One region of the Desulfosporomusa polytropa genome, then DNA from elsewhere that is predicted to be linked to it. Evidence: riboswitches for the same ligand, from Rfam matches in the RefSeq annotation. Region 1 holds a riboswitch; each other region holds the start of a gene.
The links. Region 1 has a riboswitch for cobalamin ahead of ACZ449_RS08360 (TonB-dependent receptor plug domain-containing protein). Riboswitches for the same ligand answer to the same signal wherever they lie in the genome.
Positions count from the first base shown of each region.

Region 2: it holds a riboswitch for cobalamin, as region 1 does, so the genes downstream of both, cbiD (cobalt-precorrin-5B (C(1))-methyltransferase CbiD) here and ACZ449_RS08360 (TonB-dependent receptor plug domain-containing protein) in region 1, are expected to answer to the same signal.
Region 3: it holds a riboswitch for cobalamin, as region 1 does, so the genes downstream of both, cobT (nicotinate-nucleotide--dimethylbenzimidazole phosphoribosyltransferase) here and ACZ449_RS08360 (TonB-dependent receptor plug domain-containing protein) in region 1, are expected to answer to the same signal.

Region 1 is NZ_AP042400.1:1,380,440-1,387,821, reverse strand. Features, by position in the region: gene ACZ449_RS08375 (efflux RND transporter permease subunit) at 1-2,574, opposite strand, end outside; gene ACZ449_RS08370 (efflux RND transporter periplasmic adaptor subunit) at 2,571-3,824, opposite strand; gene ACZ449_RS08365 (4Fe-4S dicluster domain-containing protein) at 3,901-4,191, opposite strand; gene ACZ449_RS08360 (TonB-dependent receptor plug domain-containing protein) at 4,271-6,160, opposite strand; cobalamin riboswitch at 6,324-6,505, opposite strand; gene ACZ449_RS08355 (sirohydrochlorin cobaltochelatase) at 6,526-7,382, opposite strand, start outside.
Region 2 is NZ_AP042400.1:721,516-728,897, reverse strand. Features, by position in the region: gene cobM (precorrin-4 C(11)-methyltransferase) at 1-535, opposite strand, end outside; gene cbiT (precorrin-6Y C5,15-methyltransferase (decarboxylating) subunit CbiT) at 581-1,156, opposite strand; gene cbiE (precorrin-6y C5,15-methyltransferase (decarboxylating) subunit CbiE) at 1,153-1,785, opposite strand; gene cbiD (cobalt-precorrin-5B (C(1))-methyltransferase CbiD) at 1,764-2,858, opposite strand; cobalamin riboswitch at 2,970-3,141, opposite strand; gene ACZ449_RS05110 (NAD-dependent epimerase/dehydratase family protein) at 3,300-4,226, opposite strand; gene ACZ449_RS05105 (ChbG/HpnK family deacetylase) at 4,232-5,092, opposite strand; gene ACZ449_RS05100 (hypothetical protein) at 5,225-5,521, shown strand; gene folE2 (GTP cyclohydrolase FolE2) at 5,576-6,364, opposite strand; gene queC (7-cyano-7-deazaguanine synthase QueC) at 6,406-7,092, opposite strand; gene ACZ449_RS05085 (HD-GYP domain-containing protein) at 7,122-7,382, opposite strand, start outside.
Region 3 is NZ_AP042400.1:3,216,642-3,224,023, reverse strand. Features, by position in the region: gene ACZ449_RS16925 (tripartite tricarboxylate transporter substrate binding protein) at 1-383, shown strand, start outside; gene ACZ449_RS16920 (ABC transporter substrate-binding protein) at 795-1,961, shown strand; gene ACZ449_RS16915 (hypothetical protein) at 2,521-2,871, opposite strand; gene ACZ449_RS16910 (hypothetical protein) at 2,947-3,309, opposite strand; cobalamin riboswitch at 4,297-4,486, shown strand; gene cobT (nicotinate-nucleotide--dimethylbenzimidazole phosphoribosyltransferase) at 4,563-5,603, shown strand; gene ACZ449_RS16900 (nicotinate-nucleotide--dimethylbenzimidazole phosphoribosyltransferase) at 5,596-6,648, shown strand; gene ACZ449_RS16895 (LTA synthase family protein) at 6,655-7,382, shown strand, end outside.

The sequences.
Region 1 (7,382 bases):
ATAGCTGCTCCCCATATTAGCCGCCTGACCACCCAAACGGTAGGTCACGCCCTCAGGCAACCCTTCTTGCTTAATTAAACTTTCCAATTCTTGCACCACTTCATTTAACGGACGATCAGTTACATTGGCTTGTACAATAACAGTGCGCTGCTTATTAATTCGGGTAACACCTGTAGGTCCAACGCTTTCTTCAATATGGGCTATATCCCCCAAAAATACCGTTTTATTATCAGCCTTAACTGGAATGGTTATCAGGTCAGAGGGTCTAAAATTATCACTGCCCTTGAGCCGAACAACAATATCTGTATCCCGCCCGTTATTTTGGCTGTCATTTGGCAGTACGCCAGCCTTTTTCCCACTAATAGCGCCAGAAAATGCTTCCTTAACATCCTGCACCGAGGTATTGAAAAATTTCATCCGGTCTCTGTCCACTGTTAGTTTGAATTCAGGAACCCCTACCCGGTAGTTACTCCGGATATCTTTAGTGCCTGTAACCTTAGTCAGTATTTTTTGCATTTTATAGGAATATTTAACCAAACTATCCATATCTGACCCCAGCAAATAAATCAATAGCGAGGAATGCTCTTCGCCGCCACCTGTCGAAATACCAGCCACCGATGACTTTGCTTCAGAAATTCGTACCGCTGCTTGAGGAAGATTATTTTTGGCAAAACTTCGGGTTGCATCAGTAATTTGCCAAACGCTGCGACTGCGTTCTCTTTTACCAACAAGCTGCACAGTCAGCTTGGCTTTGTTGCTGCTGACCAAACCTATATCACTTAAACAATAAGTCACTTCCGGGATTGTCAGTATATACTGTTCCAACTCATTCACTACCGCATCTGTCATCTCTAGATTTTGACCTATTGGTAATTCAACAGAGATCTGGAAGCTGCTTTCATCTGTCAGTGGCATATACTCGGCGCCAATAATCCCTGTTGGCAGCAACAAAATAGTAGCAATAAACAAAACAAGGACAGCAGCAACTACCCGCTTACCATGATCTAGGCTCCAACACAACAGCTTCTCGTAGTTTTTAACTGCTGCTGTTTCTAGCCTGTCCATAAACGCCCATATTTTTCCTGAAGTCAGCGCAGGCGCAGCCCCGGCGACAAATAAACGTGAGGCCAGCATAGGCGTCAGCGTAAATGATATGAACAACGAAAACAACGTGGCAAATACAATCGTTAAACCAAATTGGCGAAAATACTGACCAGTCATATCGGTCATAAAGGCAATCGGCAAAAATACGACCACATCGCACAAGGTCATCGCAATCGCGGCCATACCAATTTCATTGCGTCCTTCTTCAGCAGCTACTGCCGGCATTTTTCCCATCTGCCGATGCCGGTGAATATTTTCCAGCACAACAATCGCATCATCAACTAATATCCCAATACATAACGCCATACCCATTAAAGACATCATATTAAAGGTAAATCCTACCGCATACATAACCAAAAAAGTTGAGATTAACGAAGTAGGTATCGCAATCATGACCGCAACTGTTGAACGCCAGCCGCGCAGGAACAAAAACAGTACTAAACCAGTAGTAATTATGCCCTCGACCAACGCAGTCAGTGTATTTTTCAAGGATTTATCAATATAAGTAGCGTCATTAGCCACCACTATAAACTGATATTCTGGATATTCGCTGCGCAGCGCTGCCAGTTGCACTTGTACAGCCTTCACAGTATTGACAATATTGGCCTCACTGTTTTTATACACCTTCAAAGAAACCGTATCATCCCCGTTTACCCTGGCATAACGGCTTACACGACTGTCTTGCTCAATTACCTCCGCGATCTCAGTTAACGGCACAGCTGCACCGTTCGCATTAGGAAGATATACTCGCTTAATTTCATCTGGTGAATTGTAACGGGCGACCAAACGCACATCACTTTCCATCATATCTGTGTGTACCGAACCAGCAGGCAGCAACAGATTATTTTCTTCAATGCGGTTTGCAATCTGATCTAGCGACAAATTGTACAATGCTAATTTATCGCGGTCAACTAAAACGGCCACTTCCCGGTCACGGCCGCCGCCAACTGTAATATCAGAAACACCATCAGCCCGCTGCAACCGTTCTTTAAAAATCTGATCAGCCTTGCCATAGATATCAGACAACGTATATTTGGCTTTTACCGCAATTTCCATAATTGGCTCAGCGTTGGCGTCCCGCCTGATTATCACAGGCTCATCGACCTCATCTGGCAGATTTTTGCGTACCCGGTTGATCGCCTTAGACGCATCAATGGACGCAATATCGGCATTGGCCGTATAGTCAAATTCTAATACAATCGTAGCTTTTTCCGGCTTAGCTATTGCAAGAATTTTCTGTAGATGAGTCAGTGAAGCCAGTTCCTTCTCCAAAGGTTTAATAACACTTTCTTCAACTTCCTCCACACTGGCGCCGGGATATTCAACTGATATGGAGAAATAGGGATTATTTAGTGCCGGCAATAACTCAACCCCGATGTGAAAGAAGCTATATAAACCAAGCACCACAAATAACATAACAATCATTGTTATGCCCACAGGACGTTGAATGGAAAAGCGAGTAATATTCATAAGGATTTTCCTCGTTCTTCCGTTTCAACCACCGTATCCTGTTTAAGGCGGGCTATATTACTGACCGCCACGCGCTCCCCATCGTTAATGCCTGTAAGAATCTCCACAGAATCATCATTGCGTTGTCCGGTTGTCACCAGGCGTTGTTCAGCTTGATTATTATCATTAATTACAAACACATATTTCTTGCCGTTTTTTTCTAAAATAGCCGTTTTGGCAACAAATAAAGTCTGCGGTCTAAGTAATCCTGTAATATCAGCATGAGCAAACATACCGCTTCTAATCGCCGATTCTCCCTGCGTAAGCGCCAGCCTGACAGTAAAAGCCTGCGTCTTGGCATCACTTGCCGGACTCACATAAATAATCGTGCCAGGATAGTCCTGCCCCAACGAATCAATAGTCACCTTCACCTGCATACCTGTACGGATTTGGGCGGCATTCTGTTCAGAGACCTGACATTCAATGTAGTTACTGCCATTATCGACAACAGTCAGTAGTTTTTGACCTGCCTTGACAAAGGCCCCCGCTTCTGCCTGCCGGTAACCGATAATACCGTCCCGTGGTGCGCGCAATATCCGATCTTCATACTGTTTTTCTAAAGCTTCCAGATTGTATCTGACCTTAGCCAGTGCAGCCTGCTTACTTGCCAATACGGCGGGAATCCCGCTGTCCATCGCCTGTTCCTGCAAAGCCGCCAAAACAGCCTTGGTATTAATCATTTGTTGTTTCGCGATATCAAGTGCCTCACGGGAAACAGCGCCACTATTATGTAAGGATTCATAACGCTGATAATTAGCAAAATTTCGCTCATAATTAGCCTCAGCTTTTTGATAGTCAGCTTCATAAGCGGCTTTTGTTTCAATGGTTTCGGCACTAGCCTGCTGGATAGCTGCTGTTGTCTGCGCAATAGATAGTTCGATATCCAGAGTATCCTGCACAACCAGCACTTGCCCGGCAGTTACTAACTGCCCCAACTCAACGGCAACCTTTGTAATATATCCCTTATACTTGGGCGCAATATCGATCTGTGCTGCCGCTACTGTCTGGCCGCTTAATACAATCCTTGACAACATATCCTGCCGCAAAACAGTCTCTACTGTAACCAATGGTTTTACTGCACTAGTCTTAGCCATATTCCCTGCACCAGTATTATGGGTTTTCCAAAACAGCATAGCTCCGAAACAAACTACAGCAACCACCACAACTCCGAACATCAGCCAGCGTTTTCTGCTGTTAAGAATTTTTCTCATTTTCAAAGTTGTTCACTCCATTCATTCAAACTGCCAGCTATGACGGTAGTCAGCTTGGAAAACTGTTAAATCCGGCTCAGAGAAGATAATGGACAAAATGCTCAAAGTCTGCTCTTTTAGGAAAAGAAATTGCCTGCTGCGGACATTTTGGCAGACAACCGCTGCATAATACAACACACTCGTAAGGATTGACAACCACTGCCTTTTGCTTTGCTTCGTCAAATTCGTATACCTTTTTAGGACAAAAATCAAAACAAATTTTGCATCCCTGGCAGCGTGACTCGTCAACCGTCGGATACCAGTCAATCAGTTCCCTGGCAGTTGTAAGCTCCCGCTTTTTGTGGAGTTTTATTTCCTTGTTATTCATACATATATCCCTTTCATCGCAAATTACCAATAACCGCCAACTAATATGCCTAATTAACGATTTTGGCAAAGTTTGTCCATTAAAATACAGCTTTTACCCCTAGTACATAATTACGCCCACCACGCGGATAACTGGCATAACCGTCATAATACTTATCAAAAATATTATTAATAGTAAGAAAGGTCGTATATTCCTTACTTAATTTCCAATTGACATCAGCATCCCATACCCAATAACTTTTCTCGATATAATTGTAGTATTTAGGGTCTGTTCTATCAAATGCCGCTGTGCCTTTAACATCAACACTTACTTTTTCATCCGCGTAGGATACACCAATATTCCAGGTCTTTTTAGGAATATTGGTGTCTTGAGTATAGGCCGCGCTGCCGCTTTTATTTTGGGCATCCACATAGTTAAATCCGATAAATCCTTTTAGTACAGGAGTCAACTGTTTACTTACCTGAAGTTCAATGCCATCGGCTTTTTGTTTATCGACATTTGACGGTATCCAATGTTGGTTGTTTACATTTGTGCCAATATCCTTCCAGGTAATGGCATCTGACAATTTACGTTTAAAATATGCGATCTTCCCTTCGGTAGTATCATCAAATTTGTGGTTCATACCTACTTCCATACTCCAGCCGGTTTCCGGCTTTAAATCAGGATTGCCATCATAGGTATAGGTCTTCGAACCATAGGTGCTTACCTGATGCGGCCAGTACAAATCATCAAACCGCGGAGCGTGAAATACCTCTCCCCATGATGCGTAATAAGTAGTTCTCTCACTGGCTTTATAATTTGCCGCAACATGTGGAGTCGAACTCTTGCCATATACACCATTATCATCGTAACGAAAGCCCGGAGTTACACTAAATTTTTCAGCTATATCCCATCTATCTTGAAGGTAAAGCCCCTTTACGGTATTATCCTTATTGCCATAAGATGAACTTTGGATTTCATCCTTACGCCAGTCAATTCCTGAGGACAACGTATGCTTATCACCAAGTTTTGAATTAATTTGGTAATTAAATCCTTTAATTCTTACATCATTATCAGAGCTTTCACTAAACCGGTGAGAAGCATTCTGGTAGACCTTTACTTGGTAATCGGTAGTGGCTGAGGTGCTTTCTCTGTAAGTAATATCCCAATTGTGCTGCCTGATCTTGTCATACTCATCCGCAGCTTCACTTTCATTTTCGTCATTAAAATATTCATAGGATACTGTCAAATCACCGTTGCCCACCTTGTTATCCAGCCTCAGGGTATACGCATTTTGATCAACACCTGTATAATCGACAGTCTTACCACTGCCATCGGTATAATTGCCTAAATGTTTTTTATCAGCACTAAAATACCAACTAAAGTCACCATCTTTTCCCTGATTTGTCATTGAAAAATTGCGACTATCCCAATTACCGCCAGAAACCTTGACAGTGGTCTGGTTTTTTTCACCCTTTTTGGTAATGATATTAATTACGCCGCCAACAGCATCCGCACCATATAAGGCTGATCTCCCACCTTTTACAATTTCAATACGTTCAATATTTTCAGTACCTACAAGACCTGTCAAGTTAGTAGTTGCCGAGCCAAAGCCGCCAATGCCATTCGGCATGTTCATTCGCCGGCCATCAATCAAAACAATAACCTGTTCACTGCCATTGATAAAAGGAGCGCTAATACTGCCTGGATTACCATATGACCCGATATTCACCCCGGGAGTATGCTTTAATATATCTCCTAAATTGTGATAATTTCCTTTCTCAATTTCTTCACTGGTGATTACTGTCACATTCGCTGCCGTTTCCGATATTTTTGTTGGCACGCGATTAGCCGTAATCACCACCTGATCAAAAGAAAACTGGTCTTGCTCCTCAGCCTGAGCACCCCCCGGAAGCTGGCATAACAACGCGCTTGTCACCATAGCATACAGCAAAGCATTGCTTTTTTTAGTCGTTTTCATTTTTTTCATCAATTCTTTCTCTCCTTAATATAATTATCCTTAGATAGCTGTCAAACATAAAAAAATACACTTCCAGGACTGACCCAGAAATGTATCGGCGGTACTTTTGATAGCTTGTTAATAGAATAACAAACTATCGCTAAAAATCCCCTTCCCATCACTCGCGGGTTAATCGGTGATTGTCAGACAGGCAGTTCTCCTGGCTCTGGATCGTAGTTCACCCAAACCTTCCCAAGACTATCATCTCAGTGGCATACCTTGGGTTTGCTCCCCATTACAGTGGCGGGACCGCGCCGGTTTTTCACCGATCTTCCCTATTAAGCCTTTTCAGGCACCTGTCTCATCAGTATTCAATTTTTCGATTCAACTAACTATTAGTAGCTATGTCCATGATCCTTGCTATGACCAGCATTGCCATGACTATGGCAATGTCCCTTGCCGCATCTATGAGCATGTCCGTGCGGTTGGTGGACAATAGCTGACCGGAGATGGGATATATAGATATCTTGAATGTCGACATTTCCACCCAACCCGTGGAAATATATATCCACTTCAAAACCGGCTGCTGCTAACTGTGACTTAGCAGAGTCCTCTTCATCACCAGCCATGTCATTAGTGGCATGATCACCAGTTACCAACATAAACGGCATCAGCGTAACTTTTTTCACCTGGTTCTGTTTTAGTTTGTCGATAATCCGGCTCAACGAAGGGAAGCCATCTACTGTATAGACAAAGACATTAGTAAGGCCAGCATCTTCGAGCTTTAACTGTAGAGCTGCATAAGCCGCATTAGCCGGGTGCATTCCACCATGGCCCATAAGCACAACGGCTCTGTCTGGCTCAGAGTTAGGCAGTTGAGTCGCCAGGGCTTTAATGGCAATTGCATAGTCATCTGGATGATTGTCCTGTCCCATATAATAAAGGAGCGGACGACCTAATCGGATTTTTTCAAAAGCCTTTTCCTTGGCATGAGCGTAATGGCTAACAAGTCCCTTTACTTTGTCATATTCAGCACCAGGCACAATATGCAGCGGTTGAATATATACTTCCTGAAACCCTTCGGCCTGAAGACGTTCTAAGGCTTGTCGCTCATTATCAATCTGAACTCCGTCCCGCTCGGCTATCCGTTTAATGACAGTACGAGAAGTAAATGCCCGACGCACCTCATAGTCAGGAAAAGTTTTACTGAATAGATTCTCAATGCATTCAATATTCAGCTTTAAGGTTTCCG
Region 2 (7,382 bases), 660 kb from region 1:
CATCTATTAGCTCTTTTACAACATTGTCCAGCATATGCACACTCAAAAAGATGCACATGGTTGCTTCATGACTGGCCAACTTAACTAGCTTTTCTTTTTCAGGTACAGGAGTACGGCCTTCTAACCGGGTAATAATCACCGTCTGAGATACATCCGGCAAGGTATATTCCTGTTTTAAGGCAGCTGCAGTAGCCAGGAAAGAACTAACTCCGGGGATAACCTCAAAGGAAATATTGCTAACTGCCAATTTATCCATTTGTTCCTGGATGGCACCATAAATGCTGGGATCCCCTGTGTGGAGTCTAACTACCAGTTTGTTTTCTTTTACCCCTTGTTCCATAACAGCAATAACCTCATCCAGCGTCATTGATGCGCTGTTATAGATGGCGGCACCATTTTTAGCCAGTGAAAGCAGTGCCGGATTGACCAATGAGCCAGCATAAATAATGATATCGGCCTGTCCCAAAAGCCGTTGGCCTTTGACAGTAATTAGTTCCGGGTCGCCCGGACCGGCTCCAACAAAAAAAACGTTCATTAGTATATCTCCCTTCTTCTTAGGCTGTTATAACCCAGCCTGGACCTATTTACTACAAGCGATTATGTATATCGGATTAAGTGCCTTGAACATATTACTGGTACCTACTGGTTGAATTCGGGTTACCTGGACAGCGCAGGCATCCACGCTGTATTCCTTTTTAGCTCTCATAATATGGAGCGCAGTTGACAGCGTTTCCACCGTGACGGCTGTTATCACCAGCCGGCCACCCGGTTTAAGCAACTTATCAGCACATGCTAGTATATCTGGCAAAAGCCCACCGCTACCACCAATTAAAATAACATCAGCAGCTGGCAATCCATTTAGGGCCTCAGGGGCGGCTCCCAGTATGGCCTCAACATTACTAGCTTTAAATTTAGCGGCATTAGCCTTAATTAATTCAATACCTTCTGCTTCCCGTTCAATCGCAAATACTTTGCCCTGTTCGGCTAATAAAGCAGCTTCTACAGACAGCGAGCCTGTACCTGCACCAATGTCAATGACAGTATCGTTAGTGGCAATAATGGCTTTTGCTAATGTTAATATCCTAATTTCCTGCTTCGTCATCGGAATATCGCCACGAATAAACTGGCTGTCTGGAATCCCTAGTCTCTGCGTCATGATTTCACCACCATTACACTATGTTCAAATCCAGCAATTGTTTTTGTCTCAGCCAACGTCGTAGCAACTACTTCTTCATTATCATAGGACAGGTTGGTACATAACCATACACAAGCATTCGTAGGCCAACCATGTTCTAACAAAATACCAGCAATGTTCGCAGGATTATGCTGCGTATCTGTTAATATCCCCAACTTATATCCAGGATGATAGCATAGTACGTCATCAGCCGCCTTACGGCCATGCATACTGATTAAAGCCGCGTCTTGCCAAACCTCAGCCACTCGCGCAAAAGCAAGCTGCACTGAACTAATCCCTGGGATAACAGTAAGACATTCTGCGACAAAACGCTTTCTCAGCGCAGTCAACATACTGTAAAACCCGGGATCACCTGATACCATAACAACTACATCCTGACTGGCAAGCTGCTGCTCAATAAAATCAAGCACACCGCTAATATCTTTATCAATCACCTTGGTAACCTGATTAATCGACGCAAACGTATCCAGCGCCCGTTGGCTACCGACCAAAATAGTAGCCGCTGCAATTGTCCGGCTGGCTATTGGCAACATATAATCAGGCGAACCGGGACCAATACCGACAATAATTATTCGATAGGTACATTCCATCCTAAATGGCCTCCAATTTCCCGGGCCGTCTGATCAAGGCCCAGTATCTCTCCCTTCAAAGTCACGATGACTGTCCCCACGGTTAAATCACCAAACACATAACGCATCGCTCTGGCACTAGCCCTTTCAGCTAATAAATTATATACCTTATTCATATTATAGCGAGCAATAATTGGCATAGCTGCTTCTGTTGTAGTCGAAGACAATATCTCTTCAATGGCAGCCTGTGGCGCCCCGCTGACAGCCAAATAGGCAGCTAATGTTTCCATCCGGGCATCAGCCATTCGATTATGAGTGTGAAATATTCCGGCTGACACCTTAACAATTTTACCTAGATGACCAAACAAAAGCACCTGCCGCATTCCATACTTCACGGCATGTTCCAACATATGCCCCATAAAATTGCTAGTTTGCACAACCGTTTCTGCTGGCAAACCATACCGATTAATGGCAATATCCTGTCCAATCTTCCCAGGCGCAAAAACGATTTCGTCATATCCCAGCGCCTGCACCACACTGATCTGAGGAACTAGCGAATTCTTAAAAGCTTCTTCAGACATGGGTTCAACAATCCCGGTAGTACCAATAATGGATAAACCGCCGACAATTCCTAATATGGGATTGAGCGTTCTAGCAGCTAATGCCTCCCCGTTGGGAACCGAAATAGTAACAATAGCACCTTTGCCTGCTGGCAAACAATCATTAACTGCTTGCGTAATCATAGTACGCGGTCCAGGGTTTACAGCCGGTTCGCCTACCGGCATAGCCAGACCCGGCTTTGTCACCGTCCCTACGCCCTCACCGGCCCTGATAATAATACCTGGTTGATCAGTTATAATTACTTCAGCTGCAATTTTAACCCCATTCGTAATATCCGGATCATCACCAGCATCCTTAATTACCCAGCCAACACCACCATGTGTCAGCGCATGACTTTCGGCTATTGGTGCTACCAGCATTATGCCTTGCGGCGAAATGACCTCAACTGCAGCAACCTGCTGACCTTGCCAAGCCATTACTGCCGCCTTGGCCGCTGCGGCTGCACAAGTCCCTGTAGTTATTCCTTTGCGCATTTGCTTGTCAGACAATAGAAAAACCCCCTTAGCAGGGGGTATAATACCAAACAATACATAAATTTTGCCTGATTATTGTACCCACACCTGCCTATCTTCCGTAGGTCCTAACGGCGTGTGTTAGAACAGGCAGGTCTCCTGACTCTGGTTCATCGCCGCCCTAAGCCTTCCCGGTTTCCCAGTGGCAAATTTAGGAGGCATCCCCATTACAGTGGCGGGACCGTGCCGGTATTACACCAGACTTCCCTATTAAGCACAAAGCACCCATTCCCTTACACTATCAAATTATGTTAGTGGTATAATTCCATATACTTGACTATTTTCCTGCTAACAAGACAATTATTATCAAAATTAATTAAGTACGCCCTTTCCTGCCAAAAGATTACACAGTTGCAAAAAAATCACCCGCTGCTTATCTTGGGTGATTTTCTTCCATATCTTTTATAGTTTTTCCTTGATGGAATGGTAAGTCCGACCCAAACCATCAGCAAGCGGCATCGCCGGCTTCCAGCCAAGAAGAGTAACAGCCGCCTTGTTAGACAACGTAGAATGATAGATATCGCCGTCTCTTGCTGGCAAGTAATTCGGTTTTGCTGATTTAGCAGCCGCTTTATTTAATAGTGCGGCAAGGTCATTGACACTAGTCTGCGTCTGCGTACTGACATTATATACCCGGTTTACCGCTGACAACGGCGCAGTAAGCGCTTGGCAATTCGCCTCAGCCACATCACCGACATAAATAAAGTCCCTTGTTTGACCACCATCACCAAAGACATACATAGGCTGCTCTTCCGCTATTTTGCGGGTAAAGATGCTCACTACCCCGCCTTCGCCGCCATCTCCCTGACGTTCTCCATACACATTGGCATACCGGAGAGCAACATAATCAATATGGTATATCTGGCTGTATAACGCAAGATACTTCTCACTGGTGCACTTGGTCAGACCATAAAAGGACCCTGGCTTAAGCTCCATATCTTCAGTAATCGGCAGACTGGCAGCATCGCCATATACAGCGGCGCTGGAGGCAATGGCCACGCGTTTGACGCCTGTTTTACGGCAGGCTTCCATTACATTCACCAAGCCGAGTAAATTAACCTGACAATCAATATCAGGATGCTCAATCGAATAAGGCACAGCCGTCTGCGCAGCAAGATGCAAAACACAGTCAAATTTTTCCCGTGAAAACAACTCTACCAATGTATTATCCAATATATCCATTTGAACAAGCCTGGCTCCAATATTAACATTGGCTCGTAATCCAGTACTCAAATTGTCAATTATGACAACTTCCCAGCCTCTGTCTATCATCTTATCCACAGTGTGCGAACCGATAAAACCAGCGCCACCAGTTACTACTACCTTCAAATTCATCACCCTTTACTGTTACTCAGCCTGGCAAATGACACGAGTTCAATATTCTCTTGTTGCAAACGACTAGCAACCTGGCAGCTGGTCACTGCCTGCAGTTCCTGCTGCCAATGGTATTGCCAATTAAATATGCTGTTGAGTGCAGCCTCATCAATGCCAGGATGAACCATAACTTCTGTTATACCTGCAGATAAGTTGTTTATAATATTGAGTAGAAGCCTTTCTTCCATACTGCCGCCTGCTAACATTCCATAGAAATAATCGGGTGCAGCTAGACCAGCCTGCCGGGCCTTAAAACGAGCCAAGCCAGCCAGCGTGCTAAGACCAAAGCGGCCAATCACCCTGCCGGCGCCTGGTTTAAAACCACCTAAGAACACCAGCGATTCAGCCGGTATCCGCATAGCCTGGATATTGAATTCTTTAGCAATACTTAGCACAATATCGAGAATCCCCGGCACCACATGCATATGCTGATGGCTGTCAAGATGAGTAATCTTAAGTCCAGTTGATAGTATTTTTTTCACCTGTCCAGTAAGCTCACGGTGCATATCAGCAAGGCGAATATCTCCCAAACAAAACTTTTTTAAAAATGCCGGATAACTAGTATATAACATCCCCTCACCATCAACTAGTGAAGGAATGGAACTAGGTTCAGCTATCGGCAATCCGCCTACAAGGGTAAGATGAACACCAATTCCGAGCTGTGGATGGTCAGCAGCTACAGCTACCGCATGTTCAAAAGCTGGAGCACCGGCCATAATCGAAGTACTTGTTATACAGCCCTTAATATGGCCTTCAATAATACCAAGATTAATATTTTCATGCAACCCAAAATCATCCGCATTTACAATTAACTGTTTCATATTTAACCTCGAAAAGGACTTCAGCCGCATATTTCTGCTAGGGCAAAAAATCCCTGGTATGACTTGATATGTGTTTTCTGATACTAATATTGGTCACATGACCAAATAAAAATTTAGGGAGGTAATCACATTATGGAACAATCCAAACAAAGCAAACAAGCAGCAAGTAAAAGTGAATATGGTACCTTGACTGCCAAAATGGATGCTAACAACGATTACTCTAGTAACACCACCGGAACGTCTGGAACTTCCGCTACTTCTTCTACCACCACAGCTTCCGCTACCTCGGCGGATATGAACAAATTAAGCAAACTAGCTAAACAATCGCAAACAGGCAGCAGTACTTCAGCCACTAGCTCGAAAAGCGCTATGGCTAACCAAACCTTAACTGCCAAATATGATGCAAATGGTGACTATACTGCTGAATAATCACTAAAGCCAAATGCGGCGCCGGACTTAGACTTCGCAGTCCGGCGCCGTCTATTAGCTATCTACACACTCAGTATGTGTGGCATAGGCGCTATGGTTATGAATGGATTCATAGTTCTCACATTCAATTTCAAACCACTGAACACCATCAATCTTGCGCAACGTTAATACTAAGTCTCTGAGTACATCTTCAACAAATTTAGGATTTTCATATGCTTTTTCGGTAACATATTTTTCATCCCCACGTTTTAAAAGGGAATATACCTGACAACTGCCTTGTTCTTCCATCATTTTTGCCAAATCTTCAATCCAGATAAAATTTCCAGGATGCTGTTTAATCTTTACCCGCATAATGCCCCGCTGGTTATGCGCCCCATATTGTGATATTTCCTTGCTGCAGGGACATAGTGAGGTAAATGGTACCGTAATACCAAACATAAAGTCCAGATGCTCACCGCGGGTTAAGTTAGCAGAAAACATGCAATCACAATCAAGCATACTTTTGAGACCACTCACAGGAGCCATTTTTTCAATAAAATATTTAAAAGTAATATCAATATGGGCGCGTTTGGCCTGCAAACGATCAATTGTGTCTGTTAACATATACTCAATTTCCCGGTAGGACACCGGCTTTTGACTCCAGTCGCTGAGGATTTCAATAAACCGGCTCATATGTGTCCCTTTGAACTCTTGCGGTAAATCAACAGTAAGCTTAATTTTGGCTAAAACGCTTTGAAATGAGCCGCTTTTAGTTTTTATTAAAAACGGCAGATGCACATCACTGACTCCCACTTTTTGAATTGCAATACCACGTTCATCACAGCTATTTTGGACATCCTTAATACTGGTATTTGTGCTGCGCCCCTGGGTCGTTGGCTTCATAATTACTCACTCCTAGCATGATACAAAATCGGATCAATCCGGCCTGCTTCAGCAAACCCTTTTAGACGCAAAAGACAGCTGTCACATCGCCCACAAGCCACATCTGTGCCTTCATAGCAGCTTGTTGTCAGCTGGAGTGGTGCACCTAGCTTGTCCCCCAATAATACAATATCTTTTTTGGTTAAGCTTATCAGTGGCGTCTCAATCATAATTTTTCTGCCATCTTCCGCAGTTGCTTTAGTAGAAAAGTTAGCCAATTGCTGAAACATAGCAATAAACTCGGGTCGACAATCAGGATAACCTGAGTAATCGAGAGCATTAACACCAATATATACCCGTTCAGCGCCTGTTACCTCTGCATAACCAAGTGCATAGCTAAGAAATATCAAGTTCCGTGCAGGTACATAAGTAATTGGTACTGTAGTTGCACCAATTTCGCCTGCCGGTACAGCTATACTCGTATCTGTCAAGGCGCTACCACCAATAGCCTCCATATTGGTTTCAATAATTAAATGGCGGCTAACCTTATAATGTTCAGCTACGCTAGCGGCAGCAGCAAGTTCTTTTTTGTGCCGCTGATGGTAATTAAAGCTGATCGGTAAAAGTTCATAGCCTTCATTACGTGCAACAGCCATGCATACAGTAGAGTCCAGTCCGCCTGACAATAGCACGACGGCCTTTTTGTTCATAAGTAATCCCCTTATTTCAATTATTTATTTTAAGCTCTAATAACTTTCACAATACTCAGTGTTTTGTTACATTCTAAATCAATATATTCTTTATCTTCGGTAACAACTATTGGTCTTGCTGCCATAAACTGTCCCAGGTAAATTACTTCAGCCTGGCGACCATCACTTAATTCAACAATATTGCCGATAAAATAGTCGCGAACATTATTTAAAAAAATTGTAACAATCTCCGGGTCGAGTTTATTAAACATTTCTCCAACAACCATTTCGACTACAGCAAATGGCGAACT
Region 3 (7,382 bases), 1.8 Mb from region 1:
TTAGTCCACCGGCCATAAAAGAGCACGTAAAAAATGGTACAATCAGAATATTGGGAGTTGCAGAAGAAAATAGACTAACCATTCCCGGCTTTGAAAATGTGCCAACCTTCAAAGAACAGGGAATTAATGTTGCTTTAAACTTTTGGAGTGGACTTGCAGCCCCCAAGGGTATGCCGGCAGCTGAAAAGGCCAGGCTGACAGCCGGGCTAAGGGAAATGATCAATGACCCTGACTTCAAAAAGAATATGGAGGAACTGGGAATGTCAGTCCAGTATCTGGGGCCAGACGATTTTAGTGCAAGATGGATAGCAGATAATGCAAAATTAACGAAAACAGTAAAAGAGACCGGAATATTAGAACTTATCGCGGCTCAAAAAAAATAAAGTGTTTAATACACAGTGTGCTCATGCCAAAGTAACGGGATGGGTACACTTATTTTTTATTAGTAACGTAGTAGTATTGAGACAGAATATCGGCAAATAACACGCCAGGGAGACGAATAAGGACAATGTATTTGTGAAAAGGACAAATGGTGAAAAAAATCAAGATAATTAGTGATTGATATCACTAATTATCTTGAAAAAGCCTGTGGGATGTAATATAATGTAGAACTATAGCAAACAAGATTAAAAAAATACTATAAAAGTACTCGGGCGGTATACTTTTATGGATGTTTTTAAAGGCCAGCTTTTCGACAGCCTGAAACGAATTCGTTGTAGAAAGTATTCATGCGAGGAATTTGTATATGTAAGGTGAGTTGTTGCGGCCAAAAAAGAGGGGGAGAAATTTACAAAATGAACAGGACAAGTGTAAAAATGGTAGCCGTGCTAGCAGCAGTACTACTAATGGCAGGTATTTTGACTGGCTGTGGCGGTGCGTCTTCTAATGAGATTAAAATTGGTGTTTTGAATGAAATGACTGGTGGCAATGCCACCATGGGCACCTCGTCAGCCAATGGTGCCAAGATGGCAATTAAGGAAGCTAATGCCAAGGGTGGTGTTCTTGGCAAACAGATTCAAGCTGTTGTTGCAGATAACAAAAGTGAGCCATCAGAAGCTGCCAATGCGATGACTAAATTGGCAACCCAAGATAAAGTTGTAGCTATTACCGGAATGTTTGCCAGCTCAAACGCGATTGCTGCTTCTAGTGTAGCCGAATCAACAAAAGTTCCTTTCTTGGCAGTCGGTGCCACCAACCCTAAGGTAACTGTTGATGAGAAAACAAATAAAGTAAAAGATTATACCTTCCGGGTATGTTTCATTGACCCGTTCCAAGGTACAGTTGGTGCTAACTTTGTACTTAATACACTAAACCTTAAAAAAGCCGTATTCTTAGTTGATAACAGCAGTGATTATAGTAAAGGCTTAGCTGCCTTCTTCAAAGACGCTTTCACTAAAGGCGGCGGTGCTGTAGTAGCTGAAGAGGCCTACCTGCAAAAAGACCAGGACTTCAAAACCATTTTGACTAAGGTCAAAGCACTTAATGCAGAAGTTATCTATGTACCAGGTTATTATGAAGAAGTAGGGAAAATTGTAAAACAAGCTCGCGAAATGGGCATTACTGTTCCCATAATTGGTGGCGATGGCTGGGATTCACCTAAATTAGTAGAAATCGGTACTCCGGCTGCATTAAATAATACTTATTTCACCAATCACTACTCGGTGGATGACACCAGTGCTGCCTCACAAGCCTTTGTTGAGGCCTACAAAAAAGAGTATGGCCAAGCACCTGACGCTCTGGCAGTACTTGGTTATGATGCTGCTAATGTGTTAATTGATGCTATTAAACGTGCTAATAGCACTGAACCGGCCAAAATCCGTGAAGCATTAGCTGCGACTAAGGATTTTATGACCGTAACTGGCTCTACTACGTTAAATGCCACCCATGATGCTGTAAAAAGTGCTGTCATCATTGAAATGAAAGATGGTAAGCAAATGTTTAAAGCCACTGTGAAACCGTAAACGGTTTAAGCAGCAGGCAAAATAAGCAGTCGCTCATTTAGAGCGGCTGCTTATTTTTTTCCAGATGGAAAGAATAACGTTCCCCGGATTGAACGATAGTATCGACATCCCACGTAATTCACGTAACCCCGTAACCCCGTAACCCCGTAACCCCGTAACCCCCGTACCTCCGCGGCCTTTGCCGGAAAAAGCGCTCCGCAGGAGAAAAGCCGGGCGGTATTCCGTAAGAAAATCCGTACTGTTTGAGCGTAGCGAGTTTACGGATTTTAGGAATATCGCCCGGCTTTTCAGCTTTTGGAGGCTCAGGGCCTAGACTTTTTGTTACTTTTGTGGCAATGACAAAAGTAAAACCCCTTTTCTTGTATTCCAGATAATCCATCGTTGCTGGCGGTAAACTTCCGCTTAGGCAAATGGAAGCAAAAAGAACGTCTCGTTGCTTCCTGACTTCCACTTTCGTACCCCTTTGCGCCCTTTGTGTCCTTTGTGGTTAACAACCCTAACCCCATAGCCCAAAACCAAGCTCAGTTTAAGGAGTGTTACCGCAAAGTACACAAAGTATTCAAAGTACGCAAAGGGTTAACGGTATCCTCCTAATTGCCAAAGTGGTAACCCCGTAACCCCCGTGCCTCCTCGGCCTTTGCCGGAAAAAGCGTTCCGCAGGAGAAAAGCCGGGCGGTATTCCGTAAGAAAATCCGTACTGTTTGAGCGTAGCGAGTTTACGGATTTTAGGAATATCGTCCGGCTTTTCAGCTTTTGGAGGCTCAGGGCCTAGACTTTTTGTTACTTTTGTGGCAATGACAAAAGTAAAATCCCTTTTCTTGTATTCCAGATAATCCATCGTTGCTGGCGGTAAACTTCCGCTTAGGCAAATGGAAGCAAAAAGAACGTCTTGTTGCTTCCTGACTTCCACTTTCGTACCCCTTTGCGCTCTTTGTGTCCTTTGTGGTTAACAACCCTAACCCCATAGCCCAAAACCAAGCTCAGTTTAAGGATTGTTACCGCAAAGTACGCAAAGGGTTAACGGTATCCTAATTGCCAAAGTGGTATCCCCGTAACCCCCGTGCCTCCCCGGCCTTTGCCGGAAAAAGCGTTCCGCAGGAGAAAAGCTGGGCGGTATTCCGTAAGAAAATCCGTACTGTTTGAGCGTAGCGAGTTTACGGATTTTAGGAATATCGCCCGGCTTTTCAGCTTTTGGAGGCTCAGGGCCTAGACTTTTTGTTACTTTTGTGGCAATGACAAAAGTAAAACCCCCTTTCTTGTATTCCAGATAATCCATCGTTGCTGGCGGTAAACTTCCGCTTAGGCAAATGGAAGCAAAAAGAACGTCTCGTTGCTTCCTGACTTCCACTTTCGTACCCCTTTGCGCTCTTTGTGTCCTTTGTGGTTAACAACCCTAACCCCATAGCCCAAAACCAAGCTCAGTTTAAGGAGTGTTACCGCAAAGTACGCAAAGGGTTAGCGGTGTCCTAATTGCCAAAGTGGTATCCCCGTAACCCCCGTGCCTCCCCGGCCTTTGCCGGAAAAAGCGCTCCGCAGGAGAAAAGCCGGGCGGTATTCCGTAAGAAAATCCGTACTGTTTGAGCGTAGCGAGTTTACGGATTTTAGGAATATCGCCTGGCTTTTCAGCTTTTGGAGGCTTTAGGCCTAGACTTTTTGTTACTTTTGTGGCAATGACAAAAGTAAACCCCCTTTTCTTGTATTCCAGATAATCCATCGTTGCTGGCGGTAAACTTCCGCTTAGGCAAATGGAAGCAAAAAGAACGTCTCGTTGCTTCCTGACTTCCACTTTCGTACCCCTTTGCGCTCTTTGTGTCCTTAGTGGTTAACAACCCTAACCCCATAGCCCATAACCAAGCTCAGTTTAAGGATTGTTACCGCAAAGCACACAAAGTATTCAAAGTACGCAAAGGGTTAACAGTATCTTAATTACCAAAGTGGTATCCCCGTAACCCCCGTGCCTCCCCGGCCTTTGCCGGAAAAAGTGTTCCGCAGGAGAAAAGCCGGGTGGTATTCCGTAAGAAAATCCGTACTGTTTGAGCGTAGTTTACGGATTTTAGGAATACCGCCTGGCTTTTCAGCTTTTGGAGGCTTTGGTCCTAGACTTTTTGTTACTTTTGTGGCAATGACAAAAGTAAAACCCCCTCACCATAACTCTTTGTGTCCTTTGTTGTTTTACAAACCGATACAACCTCAATCAAGCCTATCTTAAGGTGGTTACCGCAAAGTACGCAAAGGTTCACAAGTACTCAAAAGCTTATTTTATTGAGTAAAGCAGTAAAACTGGATTTCACCATTGACGGTAGTAAGGCCGTCTGTTATAATGACCATAAAATTATACATATTTTACGGATAAGGTGCCCTCTAGGGGGAGAATAGGGAAGTCTGAGTATAGGGAGACTATAGACTATACATAGGCGCGGGCCCACCACTGTACCGGGGAGATCTTACATGGCCACTCGTCAAGGGGAAGGCGTAAGAGCTGATGAACCGGGAGCCAGGAGACCTGCCTTAATCGCAGAACCATCCTTCATGGACAAGAAGGCTTTTTTGGGCTTAACCAAAAAAGCCTTTTACTTTTATTATCTAACAACAGGAGGTATTATGAGCGTACTGCAAGAAACGTTAGTGAAGATTATGGCTCCAGATACAGCAATCAAAGAACAGGTACAGGCTAGCTTGGCTGGCTTATTACAGTCAGCAGGCAGTCTGGGCCGATTGGAAGAGATGGTACAAAAGTATGCCGGAATAACAGGTGAACTAAGGCCTACACTGCCAAAGGCTTGTATGGTGGTAGCTTCAGCTGACCATGGAGTGGCTAGACGTGTGGTGAGTGCTTATCCAATCGAAACAACGATTCATATGACAGCCAATTATCTTATCTCCAAAGGCGCGAGTGCCAATGCTTTTGCCAACTTCTGCGGGGCGGATATGGTTGTGGTTGATATGGGCGTGGCTGGGGACATGTCGTATGTTCCCGGACTGTGGCATCGAAAGATTGCCTATGGCACGCAGGACTTCACCCAAGGCCCGGCAATGACGCGTGAGCAGGCCATACAGGCGGTGGAAACAGGTATCGAAATTGTTAATGACCGAGTGAGGCACGGTTTTCGCTGCTTTAGTTTGGGGGAGATGGGTATTGGTAATACAACATCCAGTGCCGCTATTGTCGGAGCGTTTACCGGTCTAACTCCGGAAAAAGTAACTGGGCGGGGAACCGGGATATCAGACAGCCGGCTTAAGACCAAGATGGAGATTGTTGGTCAAGCCTTAGCTGTTAATAAGCCCAATCCACAGGATGGCTTGGATGTTTTAGCCAAAGTGGGCGGTTTTGAATTAGGTGCACTAGCTGGCGTAATCCTCGGATCAGCTGCCAATCGCTGCGCTGTTGTCATCGACGGACTTAACACTACTGCTGCGGCTTTAATCGCTAATGCCATTGAGCCCCTGAGTAAAGAGTATATGTTTGCATCGCACCTTTCTGGCGAACCGGCTCATATTATTGCATTACGTCATCTGCAGCTAGAAGCTTGTTTGGAATTGGGGGTCAGGCTAGGGGAGGGAATTGGTGCTTCCATGGTTGTTGATATGCTCTATATAGCTATTAAAATGCTCAATAATCTGGGAGGTAAAACTAATGCTTGAAGAACTAATTGCAGCCATAAAACCACTGGATAAGGTAGCAATGGAGCGGTGTCAACTAAGAGTCGATAATCTAACTAAGCCGTTACATAGTTTGTACTCGTTCGAACATATCGCCTGTAAGCTTGCAGGCATTACCGGGAATAGCCGACCGCGCTCACTGGAAAAAAGTATCATTATTATGGCCGCTGATAATGGTATAGCAGACGCAATTGAGCAGCAACTGCTGCCAACAGCTGCACGACTGCAAGTTTTCGGCCAGGGAAAGGCACCGATCCAGGTGTTTGCTGCCCATGTTCAGGCCAAGCTAATTGTGGTGGATATTGGCGTTGCTGCCGAGTTGCCGTTATCTCCGGTAGTATGTCAGGAAAAGATCACGTATGGCAGTCAAAATAGTATGGAGGGCCCGGCTATGACCCGTGAACAAGCGCTGCAAGCGATTGAAGTAGGGATAAGAATGGCCCGCACAGAGATTGCGCGCGGCTGCCAGGTGATCGGCTTGGGTGAAATGGGGCAGGCTGGCCTGGTTGCGGGTATGGCGGTTGTCGCTTGCTACCATGATGGGCCACTGCCGGGCTTGACCGGGCAGGAGTCAGAACTTGTCAATACAGCCGTAGCAGTCAACCGGCCAAATGCTACTGATGCGCTGGATATTCTGACTAAAGTGGGTGGTTTAGCTATAGCGGGTTTAGTTGGCATTATTCTGGGGGCTGCTGCCGGGCGAGCGGCAGTAGTGCTGGATGGCTTGGCCACCAGTGCTGCCGCATTGCTTGCTGTAAACCTGGCGCCAGGTGTCAAGCCCTATTTGCTAGGCTCGCACTTTGCTGCCGAGCCAGCCCATGAGAAGGCATTAGCGTTGCTTGACGTATCGGCCTATATTCAGCTAAAAATGAATCTGGGAGAGGGAACCGGGGCGGCCCTCGGGATGTCAGTAATTAACGCCACGTTACATATGCTAAATGATATGAAAACCTTCGGCGAGGCCGAAGTTGCTGTGGCGCAGGACGGACCGGGTGCGCTAAGGCAAAGCAAGGATGTTAGAGATTAAGCAGCTATGACAAATGCATATGAGTTTTGGCTGTTATGGCTCAGTACCCTGTGTGCTTTATTGTTTAAATCAGTTTTCTTAATTGGTGTGGTAAATTGCACAGAATTTTTCAAGGCCGCTTTCGGGGATGTCTGGTCGATTGTACCTACCTATAATGTCTATCTGGCCTTTATTGTAATACCGCTATCTTTGGTTTGTTTGCTGAAAGGTCAGCATCATTTTTGGCTATTGCTATTAGGCAATAGCCTGCTTTCATTGCTCTTTCTCTTTGATCTCTGGCATTTTAGGGCCTTTGGCACCTTTCTCTCGGTGCATGTGGTAAGTCAGGCTGCCAACCTAACTAATCTTGGCAGCAGTATTTGGTCTATGAGTCAGGCCGAAGATATCCTGTTATTTTTGGATATCCCCGTATTGCTGGTTCTGACTGGGTTAACCTACAAGCGCCGTAAGGCGCCTGTAGGCAACAAACGGCTGGCTGGGCTGCTGCTCAGTCTTGCCGTCGGCTATTTGCTATATGCGCATTATGTGTTTGATGTATCGCCAGAACGCGGTCAAAAACAGTTTCTTTTTGCTATGTGCTGGGCTCCCAGTCAGACGGTGACTGGTTTATCACCGGTAGGGTATCACCTTTTTGATGCGTATAGCTATATTGCCGATTCGCGTCCCCTGGTACTCAGTGAGTCTGAAAAAGCGGAAATAGCAGCTTGGTACAACGATAACCAGGAAGTCCGGTC